3 regions of the Aminipila butyrica genome follow, and region 1 is predicted to be linked to each of the others. Evidence: riboswitches for the same ligand, from Rfam matches in the RefSeq annotation. Region 1 holds a riboswitch; each other region holds the start of a gene.
The links. A riboswitch is a leader RNA that binds a small molecule or an ion and turns the genes downstream of it on or off. The one in region 1 is predicted to bind cobalamin.
Positions count from the first base shown of each region.

Region 1 (8,282 bases):
TGCGCTGATCTGCGAATATTCAAAAATTCGCTCAGCCTTTGGCCCTTCCTTATCGTGCTCCAGCTTTCCCGAAGCGATAGCCTGGGAAACAATCTTCTGAAACTCCTCTATGTATTGTGCTGCTATGCTCTCCTTCTGCATGTCTGTGTTCCCTTCTTTCTTTTGTGTCTTATTCCCCTTATTTTTTCAGCAAGCCGCAAACCAGCACAAAATAAGAGGGCAGCTTGTCCGGCTCCAGCCATTCCAAGTCCACGCCCAGCAGCTTGCTGCACGTGCGTCCCACATCGCCCCCCAGAGCCTCAATGCTGTACCGCAGCTTATGATAATAGCGGCAGCTTTCTTTGGCACTGCCTTCGGGACAGACACTGCGAGTGCAGCTGTGGGTCTCCATCAGGCGATCTCCGCAGAGAGAACAGCTTCCCGCCGACAGGCTGACACTGTCAACAAGCTTTTCTTCCATCTCATAGAGTTCTTCCGACAGGATCTTTTTCTCTGCCGCAAGGATATCATACATCTCCTCTTTAGCCGCCTCCTTGGACAACTGCTGCTGATCCTGCTGGTCAAAAACGATCTTTCTTCCCAAGAGTACTATCCGCTGAAACTGATTCCAATACCCCATCGGGTCAAAATCGAAGGGCGGGCAGGTCCACTTTTGGCCATAGCTGCTGCATTGCTTACAGTATTCCAAGAATTCCTCCACGTTGACGTACTCTTTCACATATTTTGAGACTTCCATCTCGGTGCTGATGTGCTCCGTCTTATAGTTCATGTTTTTATCCTTTCCACCCCAAAGCCTCCGTTTGAATCTTCAGGACTCTTTCCTTGTCAGCTCTGCCGGAAGACGCCAGCTCATGAACCAGATATTCTGGAGCAATTCGCTCTATGAGACTCTGGATGCCCGGATGTGTAACGGGTTGATGGGTGTCAATATTTAAAATATGCTGATAAGACACCGCAAACTTTTCCAAGTAATCCTCCGGCAGCTTTGGTACAATACAGAGGTGCTCCTTCGTATATTCTCCGCTTACCGACTGATGCAGATGCACCCCTTTTATATATCGGCAGAGGATGCCGTGTTCATCAAGCATTTTATGTATATAATCAATCGCCTCTTCCTGGCTCTGCAGCTCCAAGTTCGTACACATGAGGTGTCCCAAATCCAACATAATACCCTTGTTCTGATAATGGATATTTTTTAGCATGCGCTTCGTAATATCAGGTTTGGTAAAAGTGAAGCCCGCCCAATGGAGATTTTCCAGAAGCAGCTTGAACGTATATTTTTTCCCGTCCATCAGCAGATTAATCAACTCTGCCGTTCGATCCACCACCTCTTCATCGCTGTGCAGCCATTGATAGGTATAAACTTCTTCTACAGAGACATCCGACACGTGAAAGACTACGTATTCGGCTCCCGACTGCTGTGCTCGGTCCAAATCCTCGCTGAGAAGCTTAATCAAGGCCTCCCTGTTCGGTCCGCCGTAAAACATCTCCCAGCTTTTTTTTGATTTAAACTTGTGCATGAGCTGAATCTCATTGTTGTTCCAAAGATCCACCCAGTCACAGAAAAAAGCCAGGTGCCAGCCCCGAATCAATTTTCTGTCTAGCGAAAATTCGCAGTCTTCTCCGCCCCAAATGGCCTCGATTCCCTGGCAGCCGTACCGGCGGCAGACTTCCTCCAGCTGGTTGCTGTCTTGGTACTCCTTTAAAACCTCGTCTACCAGAGGCATATTTATCAGTTGAAGCATATGCAGGCCTAATCCTTTCGCCAATACAACAAAGTCTCTAGATGAGTGCCGAAAGCGCATTTCTTTACTCAACTAAGAGACTTCTAAAAGACTTCTGTATGTTATTTATTACAGTTTTAGTTAATATAAACAGTAGCTTTCATAGTTTTCACCCATGTAAATCCAAACATTTTCTCCCATTTCAATCTCTTCTCGAAATGTTAAATTGGGAACTAAAAGCTTGATGCTAGTTCTCTTCTTTCCAGTAACCGTAACCCCTTCCGGTGTAGGGTCCTTCTTAAAGGCGGCAATCTTTGCTCCCAAATCGGAAATGCCTGTCTCCTTGGCAAAGTTGTCAATAAACTCCTGTGTATTAGCATAAACCACATTATCTTGATTCTTAAACCAGTTAATATTCATTGCACTCACCTCCTAATTATTGAAAGGATGAGGGCCCCACACATCTGCCCATGCAGACAGGTCTGTGAAGACCCTCAGGAATGAAAAGACGTTTTTCTTGGCGGATGAAGATTGCTTAGCAGATAGGCAAACAAAAAAACTGTAGCTAACCGCTACAGTCCGTATTTACTGTATATCCTCATCCTCATAAGGCTTTGAAGCAACGCCGATCACCCGTCGGCCGCTCAAACAATTTATGCAGGTCTTCTGGCTCGCAGATCATGGTTTTTTTCGCCTTCCCGGACAAGATAAGAAAAATCCAGTGGCACCTTGAAAAAAACTCCCTGCATACAGCGGCGGGACCGCGCAGGACTTAAACCTGCTTCCCTCTTAGCTGCGAAGCTACAAACTTTTAAAAAAGCTCTAACTTGCAGAACATAAACGTTTTATTCACTTATTACATTTATGGTATCACACCCTCTTTAACTTTGTCAACCCCATAAAAATTTATATTTTCCATCCTCTCCAGGTTTTAGGGATTTTCTCATTGACAGTGTATTACTTGGCATAGTACACTAAATCTATGATAAAAAGGAGGTGATTTATATGTTCCAGCTAGATTTTAAAAGCAGAAAAACCATATACGAACAAGTAGTGGATAACCTCAAAGAACTAATTATCGCAGAAGTTTTGCTGCCGGAGGAAAAATTGCCCTCAGTACGGGAATTATCTAAAATGCTTACCGTCAATCCCAACACGGTGCAAAAAGCTTATCGAGAACTGGAATATCAGGGATACGTGTACACCGTCACCGGACTAGGCACTTTTGTAGCCATTCCCAAGAAGACAGCTATTAATCCCGCCCAGCTAGAAGAGATTGCCGGACGGATAAAAAACGACATCAAGGAATTGTATTTTCTCGGTTTAAGCGTGGAAGAGATTGAAAAGCTGCTGCTTCAACTGATCGAAAGAAGAGGTGAAAATATATGATCAAAGTGACGGACGTAAATAAGAGCTTCGACCAGTTTAAGGCGCTTACCGACCTGAACCTCCACGTAAACAAAGGATCGATCTACGGCCTGGTGGGTACCAACGGAGCCGGAAAAACCACTATTATAAAGCATATCACAGGTATTGTCTGCCCCGATTCTGGCCAGATAACCATTGATGGAGAAGCCGTCTTTGACAATCGGCAGATCAAGCAGCGCATGGGCTTTATACCCGACGACCTGTTTTTCTTTTCTACTTATAATTTAAAAGAAATGTCTAAGTTTTATAAGAACCTCTATCCCAATTGGAATGCCCAACGATACGCCCACATGGTCACGCAATTTGGCCTGAGTGAAAATAGAAAACTAGCCCGATTTTCTAAGGGTATGCAGAAACAGGCAGCTTTCGTCTTGATTATGTCTTCCATGCCGGATTACCTGATTTTAGATGAACCCATTGACGGGCTGGACCCTATTGTCCGCAAGCTGGTGTGGAAGTACATTGTGGAGGATGTGGCAGAACGGGAAATGACTGTGCTGGTATCCTCTCACAATCTAAAAGAACTGGAAGGCATCTGTGATTCCATCGGTATTCTCTCCAAAGGCCATATGGTCATGGAACGGGATTTGGACGAATTGAAATCCGATGTGCACAAGATTCAGGTGGCTTATAAAAACAAACCGTCCGAACCTTACAAGCAATTAAATGTACTTCACCGGGAAGCCCGGGGAACAGTAGACCTGCTCATCGTGCGGGATAAGCGGGAATTTGTGGAGCAAATTATCCTGGCCGGAGAACCGGTACTCTTTGATATGCTGCCCCTGTCCCTGGAGGAAATTTTTATTTACGAATTAGGAGGCGTTGACAATGAAATCCAGAACATCATATTTTAGTGTGTCCATCCCTCTGGTGAAGGAAAATCTTCGGCGGTTCTGGGCTATACCTGCTGTGGGCTTTCTGGCTTACTTTCTATCAGGCATATTTCCTATCCTTATGAGCTATCGGACCATCGACCACATGTATTCCTACATAGATATGTGCCTGAGCAACAGCCAGCCCTTTTTCATGGCGATTCACTTGATGCTGCCCATCATCACGGCGGTGATTATCTTCCGCTATTTGCAGACGTCCAGCTCCGTGACAACTATGCATGCCATGCCCTTTACCAGGGCCCAGCTGTTTAACAGCAGTTTTCTGTCGGGCTTCATTCTGATTCTTTTGCCCTTGCTGGCCAATGAAATCATTTTTCAGCTGATTGTCAAGCCTACCTATGATCCTTACATGTATAAGGACTATCCGAGGATGACCATATTGGATGAAAGTGCGATAAATATTTTCACTCATGCCAATGTGTTCCAGTGGTTCTGGCATTCTCTGCTGATTCTGATGGTAATTTACGCCATCTCCATATTTGCAGGTCTGGTAACAGGAAATTCAGTCATGCATCTGTCTCTGGCTGTAGGTTTTAACTTCCTGGCCCCGGCACTATATCTGACCTTTGTCATGTATTGCTCCAACTACCTGTTTGGATTCACTGCAGAAGGAATTCACGGGAAGATTCTTGCTGGTCTCTCCCCTTTTGTGCAGTCTGCCGTCGGCGGAGGAGAATTTACACCGGCCTTCCAAGTCTATTATCTGCTGCTATTTGTTGGGATTGTCGCCCTGTCCTCCTTCCTATACCAGAAGCGGCAGATGGAAAAAGCCGGAGACCCTATTGTCTTTCACTTTATGATTCCAGCCATCTGCTACTTAATCGCTTACTTCGGCATGTCTCTCATGTCCTATTACTTTACGTCCCTGGCTACTGCCAACAGTGAAGATGGAGGGCAAAATGTCGACGCCTACTTTTATTCCGGCCTGGCCGCTGGTGGAGTAATCTCCTTTATTTTAGGACGGATGATCGTACTGAAGACCCCCCGGATATTTAATAAAAGCAGCTTGAAGAGCTTTGGTATTTTCGCCCTAGGTGCCGCACTCTTTATTTCATCTATCACTCTGGATTTGACCAACTTTGAAGACCGCGTTCCCAAAGAGAGTTCGCTGAAAGGCGTATATTCCAACAGCTTCAAATCTTTCAACAGCGATAGCCGCTATACGGCACATCTGTTTTCCAAACAACCCGGTCAGTATGATAAGACGGCCTTTCGCTTTACTGACCCAAAGAATATTCAGGCGCTGACCAACCTGCACCGGCAAATCGTCAAAGACAAGAAGCAGATTGAAAAGGAGGAAAGCCTCAATGTACAGTCCTACTTGATTGACCTGTTTTATGACATGTCCACCCCTCTGGACCTCCAGCGGGCCTACAACTTGACGTATAAGCGCGTACACGCCAATCCGTATTTTAAACAGGTTTACGAATCTCAGGAGTTCAAGGATTATTTCTCCTTCAACCGCCTGAATCATCAATCGTTTACCAAGATTACCCTGGAAAACAGCTTTTACTATGATGATAGCCTGGCTTCACACCTGCTGATTACAGATCAGAGTAGAATCGGTGAATTGCTGGCAGCCATGGAAACAGACTTCCAAAACAGGACGTATGAACAAGAGGTAAGCAGCCTGCACTCTTATTGTACCCTGTATTTGGACTACACATATCTGAATGAAAAACATAAATTGGAAAGGACTACCTTGGATTTAAGCATTTTATCCACTGACGTTCAGACGATTAAATGGCTGCGAGATAACGGCTACGGAACTTATCTGGAATTCGCTCCGGATCAAATTGCCAGCATCATTTTCACAAAACAGGATGTGAAGAAGAATGAAGAAGAGGCCGCTGAACGGGCTGCCTTGGACACGAAGGAATTCACCACCGCTGAAATGACAGAACAGGCGGCGGCAGAAGAGACTGAAAACCAGTTGATTATCACCGACCCGCAGCAGATTCAGCAGATTTTAAACTCCTTCTCCGGCTGGAATAACAATTACGATCTGTACTATGAGGGAACTATCGTCTTTAAGCCGAGAGATGGTATCCGTAGCGCGTATTCAGACACCATTTTCTACGATCCGGAAAACGTCCCGGCCTTTATCAGCGGGTATTTTGAATAATGGCTTTGATCTATCAAACAATCAAATCAACATAAAAAAGGAGGCAGTCTGCTGGGAACCAATAGGATTTCAGCAGACTGCCTCCTTTTTAATTTTTATTATTCCGCAGGCCTTCCGCCAACGGCCACCTGCCCCGATGGGCTCAAACCCATGACCGTCTGTCCAGCTTCTTTCAGGGCCTTTACGTAAGCGACGGCCTCCGAGCTGATCACCTCTCCCGGGCAAACTAGTGGAATACCCGGCGGATAAGGGATGATGGACAGTGCACAAATCTGCCCTACTGCATCGGACAAAGAGACCAGTTCCTTCCTTTCAGGCAGCGGATACAGCTTTTGTGGCTCAGGAATGGCCCTAGCCAGTTCCATCAGCCGTCCAGCCGGAACCTTAGCGTTTGCTGCTCTTCCATGGTCCCTTTTATGACATAGGTCTTCCAATGTTTGTAGCAATCGGTCGTAGTCCGACTTTACGTTGCCGATGCCACTCATACACATGAGAATATTTCCCGTCACCAGCTCCGCAAAGATGTTCTGTTCCAGAAGCAAAGCCTCCGCTTCATGGCCTGACAGGCCCCAGGCGCTCATATCCAGATTGATCTTGGTCCAGTCCATGGCTGTCCCCTTATCAATCAACCTCAGACCCGGAAGCTGCCGGGCCTCTTTATAGAATGCCAGCAAATGATCCCGCCATTGACCCATGAGCTGAGGCCCTTGCTCTAGCAGCAGGTTCGCATTGATATCCAGCGAGCTCATCAGCAGATAGGAAGGGCTGGTGCTCTCCACTAGCTGCAATTTGTCTTCCAGCAAATCCAAATCAATGCGCTCAGATACTACGTTCAGTACAGCACTCTGGGTAAAAGAAGCAAGGGTTTTGTGAATGCTGTTGATGACCACATCGGCTCCGCATTCCTCTGCTGCTTTTGGCAGCGGGTTTCGGCCGTTTCCCTCGTCTTTTCCCTCTTCGTTGATTGGTGACACCCTTGTCCCAGTACCTGTCTCCTCACCGGAAAATCGGCTGAAGAATTTCAGATGGGCGCCGTGAGCCTGGTCGATAATAAGAATTTTCCCGGCTTTGTGAACCAAGTCCGCAATCTGCTGAATATCGCTGCAAATGCCGTAGTAGTTGGGGCTGGTCAGAATAACCGCCTCCGCATCCGGATGAGCCAGCAGCTGCTGCCGGACCGCCTCTGGCTCCACCTGACCGCTGATGCCAAATTGATCCAGCATTTGCGGGTAGATGTAGGCCGGCTGAATACGTCCTAGGGACATGGCATTAAATACGGACTTATGGCAGTTTCTAGCCAGGAGCAGCTTACCGCCCGGTTTGACGGCAGACAGAATGGCCGCAATCAACCCACCGCTGGTACCGTTTACCAACAAGTAAGATTTTCGCACCTGATAAAGCTCCTCATATTTGGCCATAGTTTCCCGAATGATGCCTTCTGCTTGAAACAAGTTGTCTGCTCCTTGAATTTCCGTAATGTCGCAGTCCATCAAGTGATCTAAAACAGAGTCATAACCAAACTGCCTGTAAAGGCGGGCCCCCTTATGCCCCGGCATGTGAAAGGAAACGGGATTGCCCGACCGGTGTGCCATTAAAAAGCTCGTTATTCCTCTCTGCTCCTTCATGCTTTTACTTCCTTCTTTCCCTGTTTTCTATCATTACGCCTTTTGCGCATATAATTCTAGAATCTTTAGTACCACATCTCTGGATTTTTCCATCGCCTCAACGGAAGCAAATTCTGAAACGCTGTGATAATTATGCCCACCCACGAAAAGATTCGGCGTTGGCAGTCCTCTTCTAGATAAGGTGGAACCGTCTGTGCCCCCTCGCACCGCCACCACACGAGGATTCAGCCCGCACTGCCGATAAGCTTCCAGTGCCGTCTCCGTAATGTGTTCCTGATCTTTCAGGAAATCACTCATATTATGATACTGCATCTTGATGTCGACAGTCACGTAATCCTTTCCCCATCGCTGGTTAATCTGAGCTGCCGTGTCCTTCAGAAAAGCCATCCGCTTCTCCATGCTGTCTTGATCGAAATCTCGCAGAAGCAAATCAATCTTAGCCACATCCGTATCTCCAGATATTTCATAGACGTAATAGAACCCTTCC
Region 1 is NZ_CP048649.1:2,127,038-2,135,319, forward strand. It holds gene Ami103574_RS10075 (homing endonuclease associated repeat-containing protein) at 1-141, opposite strand, end outside; gene Ami103574_RS10080 (DUF2284 domain-containing protein) at 179-769, opposite strand; gene Ami103574_RS10085 (sugar phosphate isomerase/epimerase family protein) at 774-1,817, opposite strand; gene Ami103574_RS10090 (hypothetical protein) at 1,866-2,144, opposite strand; cobalamin riboswitch at 2,372-2,570, opposite strand; gene Ami103574_RS10095 (GntR family transcriptional regulator) at 2,730-3,113, shown strand; gene Ami103574_RS10100 (ABC transporter ATP-binding protein) at 3,110-4,006, shown strand; gene Ami103574_RS10105 (hypothetical protein) at 3,981-6,170, shown strand; gene Ami103574_RS10110 (aminotransferase class I/II-fold pyridoxal phosphate-dependent enzyme) at 6,269-7,795, opposite strand; gene pepT (peptidase T) at 7,829-8,282, opposite strand, start outside.

Region 2 (8,282 bases), 1.3 Mb from region 1:
TGTCATCTGAGAAACAATCGAATCCAACACGCTATTTGACAAGGCTACAGTTCCTATTGGAATCTGGATAATTAGCTTAGAGGATGTTTGAACAGACAAGGCGTTCAAGGCATCCTGATTCAACGTAACCTGCGCCGAGGTTACTGTCCCGCTAATCTTTGGCGCAATAACAATATCTCCGCTGTTAGATTTCACTTCGGCAATGGCATCCTTCATATCTTTTAAAGAAAGAGTTGTTTCTGCTTTTCCGCCACTAACCTTGGCTGTCGGGGTAAGAGTCTGTGCTGCATCCGCTCCGCTGGCTCCCGCAGAAGAGGAACCTCCACCCCACTTGTCACTGCCTTCTTCCTTCGTGTAATCGTCCGTGTAATGGAAGACTATTTTATCTCCATCTTCTAAGAATTGCTGAGATACACCAACCTCTGGGTGTGTTCCATTCAGTGTATACATCCAGCCGGAACGAGGCCCATTAGTAAACTCTTTTAGCCAGTTCTTTGTTCCTGGCACTTGAATGCCAGAAATATATAATGTTTTATATTGGTTGTTTGCCGTACCTTCAAAATTAATATCAGCAGCAGAAAGTGCTTTTCTGAACAAATCTTCTACCGTAGCATTGATATCAACCGTATAGCTGGTTTTGGGAATCCATGTCTCTAGATTGTTTTTCTTCAAGGTATGAATGTTTTTGTCCTCTTCACTGTCGTGGATATCATCTCCCAAAAGAGTAAAGGAAACATTAATGTCGTTTTTTTCAGGTGTAACAGTTTTCAGTATGGTAACTACAAATTCCGTCTTTACTGCACCATAGGCTGCGGTCAGAGTCACTAGACCTCTCTTGCTGCTGTCAAACCCCGTGATGGTGACGCCTTCATCCAACGTCGGATTGGTGATTGTCCCATCACTCCACTCAGCGGTAAAGGTAATTCCAGCTAGATTCAGCTTATCCCCAATATAGTATTCCTCTTGGTAATCACCAGACACCGTCAGATTAGTGACAACGGCCTTAGTTACCGTATGACTAGGGTATCCATTTTGTCCTTGTACCCAGTTTTTATAGCTGTCTTCTCCATCATTTAGCAATGGAATAAGGGAACCATCAGCCATAATTTCAGCAGTTACCTTTTTACCCAAGGTATCGCTGTCCGTGCCTAATGGATCATCCGTACGATTGTGGTTCTTTTTGGAAACACCCGTAGGCTCTGTAGGAAGTTCCACAGAGGTGTCAAAATAGTTTTTGCATAACTCTGTCTCATGAGTTTTACAGCTGGTATCCACAGAATCAATTCTGCCTATGCTCCGCAAAACTCCCTCCGCATAATAATAGTTATTTTCAATAATGTTCGTCTTATTGAGAGAGCGGAAATATCCGATGATACCCCCAGCAATGCCGCCTTCTCCAGTTGCCGTCAAGTTACCGGAAAAGACATTGTTGCGAATATAAGCGTTTCCCCAGTTTTGAGCGATACCATTTTCGCCGCCCAAAATGCCGCCTACTTTATCTGTACCAGTTATATTTGCTGCAACAATACAATTTTGAACGCTGGCGCAAGGTGTATTCGGTGCCGAAATAGAGTTATAACCTGCTGCGGCAATTCCGCCGGCGCAGCTTCCCGTAGCGATAACAGTGCCATAGAACTCACAGTTACTATAGGCGTATGGGCCCATAGACTGTCCTTTGACACCTCCGATTCCCCCTACATTGTTTACACCATAAACATCTGCGTAGCTGACACAGTTGAGAAACTGTCCACTTACTTCTCCTGCGAAGGAACCTACATTAGAAAGACCAGAAGATGCATCGGTAGTCTTATTGTAGCCAATTTTAACATTAGATTCTACTGTACAATTTATAAAATTACAAACATTGCCGCCAGAGGCGTACCCACCGAGAAATCCTCCCATTCTAATGCTCGAACCACTTTTTAATATAACATTTGTCACATTGAGGGTGTCAGGACAGCCTGGAGCATAACTTCCGCCAGTACCTTCATTATAATTGCCGTCGGTACCATAATCTACCACATAATTAGTTAACAGAGCATAATCCGCCATGTACGGAGCATATATGTTGAGATTCTGAACGGTTGCCTCTCTTGCATAAGCCAACAGAGCCTTGCTGCCTTCTGCAAAGGTAAGTGTGTGATCTTTACCGTTCAAGGTGCCAGAAAACGGAAGAATATTAGCTCCATTTCCAGCATTGGCTGCTCCCGCCTTTAGCATGCCAATACCAGTCCAGTCTTTTGAAAGCGTAATATCGTTTTGTATGGCCAGGTACATTCCCTCAAAGCTATATCCCTGTGCCACCAAAGAAGCTACAGATGCAAAATCCTCCGGGGTAGATATCTGATAAGGTTGATTTGGTGTACCAGAACCAGCAAGTGGAACATCTACCGGCGCACGTTCTTTCACGGCAATTTCAGCTACATCAGAGGTCACCTGTGAACTCATTCCTTGCAGCGCAGAGGTGATGATGCAGTAATAATACTTTGTTCCTACTTCTGTAGGATTCCCCAAGGCATAAGACGAAGTCGTCGCGCCTACTATGGGCGTCCCACCTATTGTGCTGTTTTCTGTATTTTCGTACCACTGATAGGTTATCGCCCCATATACAGGAGATTTAAGACTGACTGTCAGATTTGCAGCCTTATCCCCTTGTGTATATACTGCACCTTTAGGCTGAGCTGATATAGTATTGACAGGTGCAGCAGTAGCCTTTAGAAACACATAAATATTGCTGGAGTTGGTTTTATAAGTCTTTCCATTAAAAGTATATTTTGCCTGGTAGTAATACCACTTTCCTTTATCATTGACTTGACCTAAATCTGTCTTCGGCGTGATAGTCCAGGTTGTATCTAAGACAGAGCCACCGCTGTTGGCATTGGAGTTGCTGAGAATCCAATTTCCGCCCCAGGTGCCTCCCTCTGCTGCGGTTGTACATTCTACCTCTAGCAACGCAGCTGCATCCCCTACATTATAGACATATCCCTTTGTATCTGAATAAGTATACCCGTCGCTTGGCAGCTCAGGCACTTCATTTTTAACCGTTACAACCGGTGTAGGATCTGGATAAACAGCAACGGACACCATCTCCGTATCGGTCTCATTGCCGCTTCCTTGTTGCGAATTGATTATCCTGCAAAAGTAATAGGTTGTCCCAACCTGAACCGTCGCAGGTGTATATGTATAGGAAGTGGCATTTTCAATTGCTTCAGCTCCTTCAACAGAATTTGTGTTATTCTTATACCACTGGTAGGACAAAACTCCGTTGGCACTAGAACGGACACTCAAATCCTTAGCAGACTCCCCAACTACATAAACGGCCCCCTCTGGCTGCTTTATTATAAAAGGCTTACTCTCTAATGGTTCTTTTTTAAGAGTTAAGGTATATGTATTTTCCTGTTTACCGGCTCCACTGACTTTAACAGGAACAGACATGGTTCCGTCCTCATTCCAGTTATAGATCAACGTATACGCCGCACCATTTACGGCCTTTTGCCCATTAATAGTAATTTCATAGTTATTGCTATAAGGCGTGGCAGTGATATCGATGCCCTCTTTCGTACTATCTGCGTAAATGCTATAGTTTTCAGTTGCCTTATCAAATCCAGGTGTCATAATACCGCCGACAACAAGGCCTTTCAGGGTAGCGATTTGGTTTACATGAATTTGATAATCCGTTGTTTTATTCCCATTATGATTAATAAATACATCCACATAGCCCTTGCTAAATGAAGCAGAGGTATAGGCGGAGTTTGACCAGCCTCCCCACGAGTTACTGTACATAACTGCGTAGTTCTGCGACCCAATGGTATAGCCCCCTCCTCTGACAATATCACTTGCTCCAGGAGCTTTAGCCGCAACAAAAAGGCTGCTTGTATAATCCGGAACAGTAACGGTATACCCAGTCAGCTTGGCGCTTTCAAACTGAGGTGTCATAGGAATCGGCTCTGCCCCTTTGTTGTATGCATCCTGATTTTCATACAGATTGAGGCTTTCAAATACAGGCGCTGCATAAACATTGACCCTGAACAGCGGCATTATCGCCGGCGTTGTGCCCGCCTCTATACTGTCATCAGGAATATAAGCTGAAACAAGATATTGTCCTGGGGTATCAAATTTCAGCGTAACGACTCCGAGGTCATCGGATTTTATCCCTTCTATATCGGTTTTTGCTCCTGTGGTAGTATTGATATAGCAAAGTTGCGCTCCTCCAATTGGTACTCTTTTCGTCTGAAGAGTCTGATTGTCAATACACCCATACCAACCAATAGAATAACCATAGAGGTAAAAGTTCTTTCCATATCCGACAGAAAAATCATACGAAGAGATTCCAGTGGTTTTATCTGTAGTAAACTCCACACAGTTATCCAAACCAGAGATGTCCTGGTAAATATAAAATTCAACCAGATCATTATTTGCAATGCCGGCATTTGCAACATTATAGCCTGTATAATACCCTTGGTTTAAGGTATTATCGTGAGGTTGTTTACCGTTTACTGAAAATCCACAGTTCATCGTCTCCTGTCCAAAAATTGTTTTAATCGAACCGGATTCAACATCTAACAGGGTACTGGCATTTTCTTTCGTAAAGTCTCCTTCAAATACAACTTGATGGGCTTTCACCAGAACGTCCAGTGCAGAGACCCCAGTTTCTACTTCATCTATGTAGCCATAGCTTTCCGCTAAGTCTTCAGAAACTTCCACCCCCAGCTGCGGAGCACACAGAAACCCATTGACGGCCTGCGCCGTAAAATCAATTTTTACGGTATCTGCTTCCGTTTCCTCCTCCGCCAATTCGCTCTCTAGGGTATTTACAACGTTTATTACGTCTTCTCCTGTGCTATCATCGTCAGAACTCTCCTCATTCTGACCATCCTTTTCGTTTTGTCTGTCTTGTTCTTTGTTTGACATTACGTCTTGCGCATTGTCGTCCAAATCGCCCAGCTCTGCTTTATTGTCATTCTCGGTAAGATTCCTTCCAGGTGAACCATCTGTTACCAATTCCGAAAGGATATTTTGCGTATCCGCTGTACCGCTTACCTCTTCCGCAAAGGCGCTCGGCATCATAGAGAGCACAATAAGAATAGATAAAATTATAGATAAGGCTTTTTTTCTCACTTTCATTAATACTTCCTTTCTTTAGATTTTTACTGAATAAATTATTGTAATCAAGGTTTGTTCACATGCCTATTATATCTTTATATTCAAAAAACCTCCTTTCTTCAGCTTACTACTCGCCCTCTTTCATAAAATAAAACTGGCAGTATAAAGTAAACCGTCTATAATAATTCTGCCACTTTTTTGACGTGCATTTTTCCACACAAAAAAACTGTGGCTCAATGCCACAGTTCCGTTTTCAACTGCATCTTAATGTACTTTAAACCGCCACAAACACTGCGCTCTTGTTCCAAGAGTGCCAAGTTTTCACCTTTACCGAGGTTGTTTAAACTTATGTCTGTATTCTGACTTGTGCCTCATCATCTTTTGCCTGCCTTCCCAAGTTCCACTCAGTGGCTGCTCATCTTCAGAGCTGTGGCTCAGACTCCGCACTTACAGCGGCGGTACCGTCCCGGACTTTCACCGGAGTTCCTCTTACCCGCATACGGTTTCCCGCCACGGTACATAAAATACATCGTATCCAATCCGTTATTTTCCCTTTATCTTTTTCATATTATCAATAAATTTTCAATGTGTCAAGCGCTGCTTCTACCCTCTAACTATCCATATTTTTCTTAGCATTTTTAGCTCTGCTGCACAGCCGCCGTTTTTTTCTGTACTCTCAAATTGGCGATAGCTTGCGTAGGACATTCCTTTTCGCAAAGTCCACAATTCCGGCACTTATCGAATAAGATTCGGGCTAAATTGTTTTCTACTTCTATAGCCTCAAACGGGCAGACCCTTTGGCATTTCCGACAGCCGATGCAAGCTACCTTGCAGGTCTTCCGCGCCTTTGCTCCAGGCTCTGTGGAATTGCAGGCCACGAACACCCACTTCTTCTTATCTGACATGGTGATAACCTGATTGGGACAAGCCTGCTCACACATACCACAGCCCACACAGACGTCCCTATCCACCACGGCTACCCCATTGCAGATTCGAATAGCCTCATATTGACAGACCGAAACACAGTCCCCGAAAGCTAGACAGCCCTGTGCGCAAGCCCAATTGCCCCCATAAAAGCTTTTAGCTGCTGCACAAGTGGCGATTCCGGTGTAATCCATAATCTGCTTCGTATTTTCATAACTGCCCTGGCATCGGACCACCGCTACCTTCGCCTGCACCGAACCGGCTTCTACGCCCAGAATGGCGGCCACCGCCGAAGCTACCTGACTGCCTCCTACTGGACACAGCGACGGACTCAAGGAACGGTCATCACCTATGGCAGCAGCATAATCATCACAACCTGCAAAACCGCAGGCTCCACAATTAGCCCCCGGGAGCACCTCCCGGATCTGAGCCACGGTTTCATCCACTGGCACAAAAAATACCTTAGAAGCCAGAGTAAGAACCAGGCCTGCAATCAGCCCCATTCCTATCAACAATATCACTGGTACAACCATTTCTCTGCCTCCTTTACTCAAATATTCCCTGTACTACACCGCTGAAACCCATAAAAGAAAGGGAAAGGATTGCCGCTCCCATAAGCACCATGGGAATGCCCTGAAAGGCCTTCGGCACATTGGCATTATCCATCTTTTGTCTCATACCAGAAAACAGCACCATGGCCAGTAGAAAGCCTACTCCCGCTGCAAACGAATTAGCCATGGATTCCACAAAATTAAACTCACTTTTAATGTTCATAATGGTCACACCCAAGACCGCACAATTGGTGGTTATCAAAGGCAGATAAACGCCCAATGACCGGTGGAGAGCAGGAATAAATTTCTTTAAAAGCATTTCCAGAAACTGCACCAGCGCAGCGATGATGAGAATAAACGCTACCGTCTGCAAATATTCAATTTCATATTTATCCAGCAGAAAGGTCTGAACCGGCCAAGTGCAGGCCGTGGCCAGCACCATGACAAAAGTCACTGCAATACCCATGCCTACCGAAGAATCTAATTTCTTAGACACCCCTAAAAACGGACAGATTCCTAAAAATTGCGCTAGGACAAAGTTGTTTACCAGTGCCACGGACAACATAATCATTAATATTTCCTTCATTTCCCGCAGCCCCCTTCCTGTGCCCTCTGACAAGTGGTGCTCATGGCACAGCCTTCACAGCCAAAGTCTTTCTTTTTTATGGCCCGTCCTTTAGATACATAATTAATCATAGCAACCAGCAGCCCATACACGAAAAAGCCGCCTGGGGCCAGCAAGAAAATGGACATTGGTGTAAAGCCATTTCCCAGAATCGGAAAGTTAAACAGCGTTCCTGCTCCCAGCAATTCCCGAATCACCCCCATGCACCCCAGCGCAAAGGTAAATCCCAGGCCCATTCCCAGGCCATCCAGCGCCGAGTCCAATACGGAGTTTTTATTGGCAAGCATCTCTGCTCGGCCTAAGATGATACAGTTCACCACAATCAGCGGAATAAACAAGCCTAACGCCTTATCCAGGCCAGGCGCGTAGGCTTTAATCAAGAACTGTACGCAAGTTACAAATCCAGCGATAACCACAATATAGCATGGAATCCGTACCTTGTCGGGAATGATGTTTTTCAACATGGAGATAACGACGTTAGAACAGATTAGCACCACCATGGCCGATATGCCCATGCCCAGTCCATTGATTACACTGGAGGTCGTGGCTAACGTGGGGCAAGTGCCCAACAGCAGCACGAAGGTGGGATTTTCCTTAATAATTCCTTTAGTTACGATACCTAGCTTAGTCCTCACTTTACACCTCCTGCTCCTTCAAATTGCGCCAGAGCTCGCTGAACACCGTGGTAGACCCCATCAGAAGTAACCGTGGCTCCGGTCACCGCATCCAGCTGAGGATTGAGCTTGATGGAAGCGGTGCCTAGCCCTGCGGCATCAGGAATAATCTCTGCTGCAATCTTACCATTGTATTGACTCAGGTATTCCGGCGTCTGGGCTTTAGTACCCAACCCCGGTGTATCAGAATGAGCTAAAACTTGCACTCCTGTCACGACGCCCTGTCCGTCTATGCCGACCATCACTGTTATCAAACCGCCGTAGCTATCGGCAGTAGCCGTGATGGCCGCACCAGCACCATTATCCGCTATGTAAAAGTCGGTGATACCTTCTTCCAGCGTTCCGGTGTAGGCCGAAAAGGTTCCCGCTTCCGGAAGAACCACCGCCCGTGCTTCGTCTGCGGTT
Region 2 is NZ_CP048649.1:46,221-54,502, forward strand. It holds gene Ami103574_RS00245 (S-layer homology domain-containing protein) at 1-5,124, opposite strand, end outside; cobalamin riboswitch at 5,436-5,641, opposite strand; gene Ami103574_RS00250 (RnfABCDGE type electron transport complex subunit B) at 5,742-6,560, opposite strand; gene rsxA (electron transport complex subunit RsxA) at 6,574-7,164, opposite strand; gene rsxE (electron transport complex subunit RsxE) at 7,161-7,838, opposite strand; gene Ami103574_RS00265 (FMN-binding protein) at 7,835-8,282, opposite strand, start outside.
Region 2: it holds a riboswitch for cobalamin, as region 1 does, so the genes downstream of both, Ami103574_RS00245 (S-layer homology domain-containing protein) here and Ami103574_RS10090 (hypothetical protein) in region 1, are expected to answer to the same signal.

Region 3 (8,282 bases), 480 kb from region 1:
GCCTGTTGCATTGGCACTATTACACCATTCTCATCCACCAGCGCAAGTTGTGCCCCCACCATGTTTTTAGTGTTCTTCTTGATCTCCCCATCGTCTTTCATGCCATCACGGGCAATAGAGAATCCTTTTAAAGACACGTCGAAGGGAACATTAGCTGTTGCCTGGATTTCTTGACCTTCTTCAAACCAAGTATAGAGGTCTGAATAGTTCGTTGTATCCCCATAGATAAAAAAGTCTATCAAATCATTGTTTTTTAAGGTCGCCTGATTGAGGTTGTACCCCGTATAGCCTCCATTGAGTTCATTATAAATTCCATCATTCGGCGTCTTTCCGTTAACTGCAAAGCCGTTGTTTGACGTTTTTCTTTCAAACAGAAGGGAAACAAACCCGTTGGATCCTACTTGTAAATATTTATTTTTTGTCTCCTTGGTAAAGGCTTCTCCAAAGCGCAATTCGTGTGCTTTGACTAACGCATCCAAGGCAGATACATGATTTTTTACCAGGTCGGTGTACCCGTAGTTTTCAGCTAGATCATATGCCACCGTGACGGTTTGCGGTGCCACTAAGAAGCTTCCATCTGCTTGCGCTTTAATGGATGCCGACACTTCCACCTCTGGCGGTTCCGGATTTGGATCTACCGATCCATCGCTGCCTTTGACGATGACAGTTGCCGCTACCAGCTGATTGACTAATTTCTTAAAGCTTTCATTTGTCGGATATTTTTCCGCATATTTGGCAAATTGAGCGCTCCGTAAATTGCTGGTTATGATAATCTCTGTATCATACTGCGGTACGGATGCCAACACTAAATTTTCATGCTGAAGGATTGTCGGCTCACTGGAATGAAACAGATTATAGGATTCATCATATCCGGTTTTAGGTAAACCATATGCCTCAATGCCCGTATCTTTACGCTGAGAATAGTCATATACCCAAACTAAATTATTCTCGGCATCTAGATAGCACTCTTTAAAGGCATGTAAATTTTTTGTCACCTGACTTCCATCTGCACCGTCTAAGATACCCTCTGCATAACTAGCTTTCACCCGCTCCATCAGCGCGATCTCCTGGTCGATTTCTGTTTGCACAAGGGGCTGAACCTTCACTGTTAGGTCCTTGCTCACAATGATGTCTGTATTATTTCGCTGCATAAAGACAGTAAGAATTACCTTTTTTGCAGTCTCCTCCGGAAGCGGCCTGTATACAGCTGCTCTGTAGCCGTTGATAGCTATTGTTTCTGGGTCACTGCTGGATACCGTAAACTTATAATCAAAATATTTGTCAATTCCCGTATTTTTCCCTACAAGCAGTTGAATATCTTCCGTGATGTTTTCTGAATCAATCGGTTTGCCGCTTGAAGAAATTTTCAACTTATCCAGCGTATATTTTTCATTTAATTGACTCTGCATATAGCTAGGCCAATCAATATTATCACCTTTCAGCACTATGTTAAAAATCTTTTCAACAGTTATGGGTGTTTCTTCATTTGAACTACCTGTTTTATTGAACGTAATAGTAGCGATCAGCGTTACTTCTGTATCATTCTGAGGTCTGGTTACTTCTCCCGTAAGATCACCAAATAATACACTATCCTTCTTCACCGGATTGATGTATGTACTGCTTGACTGCCAGCTAATGGTTGCCCAAGCTTTTCCACTTAGCTGCTGTGGTAAATTTAAATTTTCAGTAACCCCATGGCTATCTGTATTAGCTCCCCTTATCTTCTCAAAGGTAAGATTGGCGGCAATCTGCTCGTTTATCGCCTGGAGAACTCTGCTGCCATCCCAGCGGATATTTGCATTTACCGTATAGTCCACATGCTGATGAGCTTTGCTCAAAGCAAATTTTAACTCTTTTACTTGCGCAAAATTCATTACATTATTTAAATTGGGATCCACATAAAAGTACGTAATATCCCCATTGGGTGCAATATAGGTTTCGTCTACATTATTGATAAGCGTTACTGTTATGTCTGAAAAGCCTAATGTATGAAGTTTTTCTTCTACCAGATCAACAACATTTGTATCTGCCCCAAAGGCTGGTAATAACAATTTGCCCAATGCATTATTTGCTGCTGTCAGATAATCCATGGTTGCTTCATCCAAAGATTTTACGGTCACTGCAAACTGCTTTGTATCAGAAACCGTCCCTTTTCTGATGGTGGCGGTCAGAATAACTTGAACATTTCCGGAGGAAGGCAGCTGGACCAAACCCGTATCGGTTATAATATCTGTATTGCTACTTACCCAGGAAATAGTCGTTCCATGCTCTCCTACAACCGGAAGCGTTAAATTTCCTGCCTCTTTTATAATCAGCGACGCCAGTTGAAGCGCCGTTCTATCGGCTGCAACCGCTTCCACATTTGCATTGCCGCCTACTTCTAATCCGCCCTGCCATTTTAATACCGGGTATCCCTCGTTAATGGCCTGCGCCCCCGAATTATCCTGATTAAAAGCCTCCCCAAGAATGGTAACGAATGTTTCATCCTTTATTTCCGTCTCGGTCTTCGCTGTAACATCTCCTGTACCACTTCCTAGTCCAGTACCAAAGCTGTCTGCCAGATAATAACAATTGCTGGAAGTTCCTGAAGAAGAGCCTGCTACCGCACCGACTTTACCCATGGTAGCAGTTTCTTTCGTTATAACGCCAACATTATAGCAGTTCTGCATGGAACCGGTTGATTTTCCAGTAATCCCCCCGATTTCCCCATAGCCAGATGCCGGGCAAGCTCCACTTATGGCTCCTGCATTATAACAATTTTTCAAAGTTCCTGAAGATTGTCCAGCAACACCTCCTGCATACAAGTCGGTTGCAAAGCTTGCGGTCGACACCTTAGTCGACGCATAATTGACGCAGTTTTCAACCGTTCCTCCGGCGTTATTTCCGGTAATACCGCCAACACGCTGTCCTGTAGAAACAATGCTGCCGCGGAAAGAGCAGTTGCTTATCATTCCAGAATTTACGCCCATAATGCCGCCGACATTACTGCTGGCTGGAGCGATAATGCCTTCAACAATGACATTTTTTATGACGCTGTCCACATCACTATAAGCGAAAAGGCCATTGGAGCCTTTTAGTCCCGTGATTTTAAACCCTTGTCCATCAAAGGTTCCTGCATAGGCCTTGTTGTAAGCACCTATAGATATCCAAGTATTATCTTGTTGTTCATTACTTAAAAGGATGTTCCCTGTCACAACTGCATTGGCCGTTACCTTGCCAGAATTCACATAATTGGCAAACCAGGCCAGGTTTTCACCATTTTCTATCTGATAATAGGTTTTCCCATCTTTTAAAAGCGTGGAAGGTTCCTCTGCCGCTCCGCTCCAAACGGTTCGGATATCCATGGTTTTTGGGATATGAATTCCTTGGCCTGCTACCGTGATGGTGCCCATGATTGTCTTATATCCATGGCAGGTTATGGCATAGGTGTATTCCCCGTCTGCTAAGCGATAGCTCCCATCCTGGCTTTTTTCTTGCACTTCCTCCCCATATTTTACGGTGATGCTGCTTACAGCCGAGGGATTATTATCTATAAAAGAAATCTCAAAGGTAACCGGACTTCTAGCCGATTCGGCCAACACAATTTTAGGGATTGTTGCATTCACACCGGTTACAGTAAAACTACCGACTGCTGTTTGAAAGCCGAATTTGTCAATCGTATACGTATAACTGCCTTTGGGCAAATGATACACCCAGCCATCTCCTGGGCAGACAGTTCCCTGGGCATCTTTAACCAGAATGTTGGCACTGACTGGGCTGATTTCGCCAAAAGTAACGTCATAGGTTTTAATCTCTAAATTTACGGTAATTTTTTTTCCACCGTTATTGATACTAAAACTGTCTTCTACCGTTTTATATTCATCCTTTGAAACAGTATAGGAGTACGTGCCTTTACCTAACTTATAAAGCCCCTCTCCTTCAGCGATAATCAATCTGCCTTCGCTGTCTCTTACTGCGATCTCCGCCTGCTCTTGATCGATATCAAAGGCAACCGTGTATTTTGCCTGGGGATCCTGCCAGCCGATTATTGGATAGCCATTATTTTGATTTGGCATTGTATCTGCTACAAAGTTTCCCCCGAGGTCTGCTACAAATCCAGCAGTTTTCATGGCATCAGCAGACTTTACAGTTGCATTGGCATTTGTACTGTCATTACCTATGCTCACTGTATAGGTCCCGTCAAGATAATAGGTCTTTTCTAAAATAGCCGTTGCCGATTTAAATAAGAAGCCTACGACTGCACCGACATTAGAGGTGCCAGTAGATGTAACTGCGCCGACATTGTAACAGCTTGTAATTGATCCAGTGTAACCATATCCTACAACACCGCCAGTATTAGAACCTGCTGATTCTACCTTTGCCAGATTGTAACAGCTGCTGATATTGGCGTTTCTGTTTTGTCCGGCAATTCCTCCTGTATCCGACTTTGCAGAAATAACCCCCTCATTATAGCAACCTATAAGGTTTGCATACGAAGTAGCTCCATAGTTGCTACCAGTAATTCCTCCTACATACTTTTGAGTTGAGGTAATAGCTGCCTTATTGCAGCAGTTTTCAATGGTTCCGGCATTGTACCCTGCTATGCCTCCTGCATAGTTGGCTTTTGCCGATATATTTCCTTCTACGGTGGTGTTTCTAACAACACCTGTGCTTCCTACATACCCGAACAGTCCTTGGTAAATAGCCGTTGCCTCTATCCTGAGGTCACAAATGGTGTAACCCGCCCCGTCGAAAGTTCCTGTGTACTGATTAGAAGAATTTCCTACTGGAGTCCAGTTCGTTTGGATGGTATCGCTTCCCAGAACAATATCATTTACAAGAACAGCTTTTGCCCCTTTGTTCTGTGCCGTTCCGTCTGAAAGCGTTCCGTTTACCAGCTTTGCAAACCAAGCCAGATTTTCGCCGTTGGCAATTTGATAAATTTCATTTTCATCCACTTGCGGTTTGGTTACGGTTTGCCCATCCCAAACCGTTCCAGCCTGTTGACCCGCTAGTGCCAGTTTTTCTTCTACCGTCACCCCTTCCGGCTGCGCTGTAAGAATAGAGGTTTCATCTACATCCTCTTCTTGATTCCGGTCTTCCGGAAACTTGGATGCTTCCTCCTCACTCAGCTCTGGTGAAAGTTCTGGGACCGTCTCTCCCTCTAGTGCCTCAGAAGGCACTCTTTCTTCTGGAGTGAACCGTTCTGATTCTAAGCTGTCCTTAGCCTTGAGACTGTTTTCTTCCTGCACCAAAACCGGCGGTTCAACAGTTTCTGCCGTATCCGCCAGTGCAAGGGTTGGAAACAAGTTTAAACACATTATTCCACTTAAAATGATTGCTAAGATTTTCTTTTGTGTCTGCTTGTTCTTCATTTTTTTGTATCACTCTCCTTCTTTTATTTTTACTTTCATTTATATAATCGCTAAAGCGTTATTTTCTACATAAAAAAACTGTAGCAATATGCTACAGTCCGTTTTTCTGTAAATTATATGTTTCGTATTACACGAAAATATAAAAGTTTCCATCCACACAACCGATTACCGCGGCCTGCTTTCTAACATTCTATGCAGGTCTTCTGGCTCACGTATTACCATTCCTCTCTGCCTTCCCAGATAAAATCCAGTGGCCTTGTCGGAGAAACTACACGTATACAGCGGCGGTACCGCGCAGGATTTTCACCTGCTTCCCTCTTAGCTGCGCAACCTGGCCTAACTCAGACTAAAGGTTAACAAGTCAGAGGTCTGGCACGCAGAACGTAGATGCTTTATTCAGTTCTGCTTCATCATAGCATTCCCGTGGAAATATTGTCAAGTAAACTTCGACAAATTTTGCAACATTTCCCTATCCTATTTTTATTGCCTTGCCGAACCCTAACCTGTGCCGAAGCAACTACTGAACGATTTGACAAAGCTAAGATTCTTATATAAAATAGACACAAGAAAATCATGCCTATGAACTCTCGTTCATAGGCATGATTACGCTATAACATGTAGAAAGAAAAATTGGGGCATTATGAAAAAAAGAAAAATTGACGGAAAGACGGTTTTGGTGCATTTCGTACTGTGGTCCTTGGTGGCCTCTGTTATTTTTGTGGTCATCAAGCTGGTCCTATCCCCTTCTGAGGCGGCTTACGCGAAGCAGCGAAGCGACTACGTCCTGATGCTGCTCCAGTGTATTATCGGGATTTTTGCACTCATGCTTCCTTCTATCTTAAATCACCGCTGGAAGATTGAACTACCCAGCTTCATGCTGGTGCTCTATGTATTGTTTCTCTACGGTGCTATTTACCTGGGGGAAGTGCGGAGCTTTTATTACCGCATACCGGGCTGGGATACCATCCTCCATACCTTTAGCGGTGCCATGCTGGGTGCTTTGGGTTTTTCCATCATCAGCCTGCTGAACGCGAAACACACCTGGGTCAATTTAAGCCCTATCTTCGTTTCGCTATTCGCTTTCTGCTTTGCCGTTACCGTAGGCTGTATCTGGGAAATCTACGAATTCAGTGCAGATGCCATCCTGTCTACCAATATGCAGAAATTCATGCTGGAGGATGGCACGCTGTTAGTAGGTCGAGCTGCTCTGACAGATACCATGAAAGATCTGATTGTAGATATCCTCGGTGCCTTTGTCATGTCGACGGTGGGTTATTTATCCCAGCTAAAAGAGAGCGGCTTTTTAAAACGATTTGTGATTAAGAACTAAAGGGCTTCCCCATAGGTGGCCCTTCCTGCTCTTCATCAACAATTTATGCAATCTTAATTCTTACATATCTGCCATCAAAGCTTGCAGTTCCAGTATCCAGTTGAATCGGTCTGTTGAAAAGCGGGCCGTCGCATACAAAAGTATGGTATTCCCCATTCTCCCCACATACATCAATCCCTTCGGATTTAAGTTGTGAGACAAGTTCACGAGTCAAGGGTTTTCCAATGTGGCTGCCATCCATCTTCTCCGTATCAATTACCGTGATATACGTAATAAACCCACTGTCTATAAAGTCATAGACTACCTGCTCTCGCGCCTGCTGCCAGAGCGGCAGGAAGGGCTTTAGCCCTGTATTGTTGCAGCGTTCCTCATTCCAATCTAAATGTGCCTGAATGTCGATGTCTCCAAAGACACACACGTCAGCTCCTTTTCGCCTCTCTTCTAGCAATGTTTTTTCAAAATTTGCTTCATATTCATTTCCCGATGTTGGTATGAGTTTTATAGGAATTTTTAAGGATTCTGCAAGCCGAACGATCATGCCCCTGTCAATGCCATGAAACCAAGTTCGTTCCTTGTCCTTGTTATAGGTCATAAGTAAGCTTTGGGGTTCCAGCCCCATGGAAACCGCTTTATAAATAGCGAAGGTACTGTCTTTACCTCCGCTGTATGCGGCTGTAAATTTAACTGTATTTTTCAAGCCTCTTTACCTCCTTACTGCCTGTTTCCTCTGCTCTGCCTGAAAAGGCTCCACGAAGCCGTGATAAAAGGCTTCCTCCGTAACTTTTTCTCCTCTCAGACACCATTGATACAGCAAGTCCGGCCTGACGCTGAACAGCAACACCCGATCCTCCGGCCAAGCTTCTGCGCACGCTTCCCCTTCTTCCGCTTCCCACCGCTCTCGCCTTGACTCCAACTGCTGCTGAACCTCGTTTTTGTCCAATCCCAGCAGCTGATCAATTTCCCGGTGGTGCTGCCGATTAGGACAAGCATACCCCAACTGCTGAAACATCTCCTCCTGTTCGGGGTCCGTGGCAGGAAAGAGAAAAGCGTTGGTATATCGGATATCCCCTTGAAAATATAAGGTCTTCGTATATCGGTAATAGCCGATTTGTTTAGCAATATCCCCATTGGCCGGCGCTCCGTAGAGCAATCCGTTATCTGGATTCACCTGAGGGCAGTAGTATTTGGCATCGAGAATGCCGATAACCCGGCAATCCGCTGACGGGTGTTGGTATACTCGCAGAATATCCGGAATAAAGTCACCCTGAGCCTGGTATTCTCGATTTTGGAGAATATAATGAGGGGGACCAGACCTGGTATCCGTCAAGTTGCCGAATACAGCTTTGGCTGCATATTCCCAAATTTGCTCAAAAGCGGTAACCCCCAACTGCCGACGATAAAATGCACTTTGGCCGCACCAGGCCCATAGGGCTTTTAGCAGCCGCACTTCCCGTTCAGAAAAGACAACCGTCAGCCGATCGGCTAAATAAGCAGTAAATTGAGACAAGTCGCTGCCGTCAAAGTCCTCTGCTTCCGGAAGTTCCAGTTCCTGGTATTGCCCCAACCCCTGCATCAGCAGACCGCACTGGCGCAAGATA
Region 3 is NZ_CP048649.1:2,606,677-2,614,958, forward strand. It holds gene Ami103574_RS12420 (immunoglobulin-like domain-containing protein) at 1-5,354, opposite strand, end outside; cobalamin riboswitch at 5,531-5,718, opposite strand; gene Ami103574_RS12425 (hypothetical protein) at 5,995-6,684, shown strand; gene Ami103574_RS12430 (Dph6-related ATP pyrophosphatase) at 6,728-7,381, opposite strand; gene Ami103574_RS12435 (LlaJI family restriction endonuclease) at 7,388-8,282, opposite strand, start outside.
Region 3: it holds a riboswitch for cobalamin, as region 1 does, so the genes downstream of both, Ami103574_RS12420 (immunoglobulin-like domain-containing protein) here and Ami103574_RS10090 (hypothetical protein) in region 1, are expected to answer to the same signal.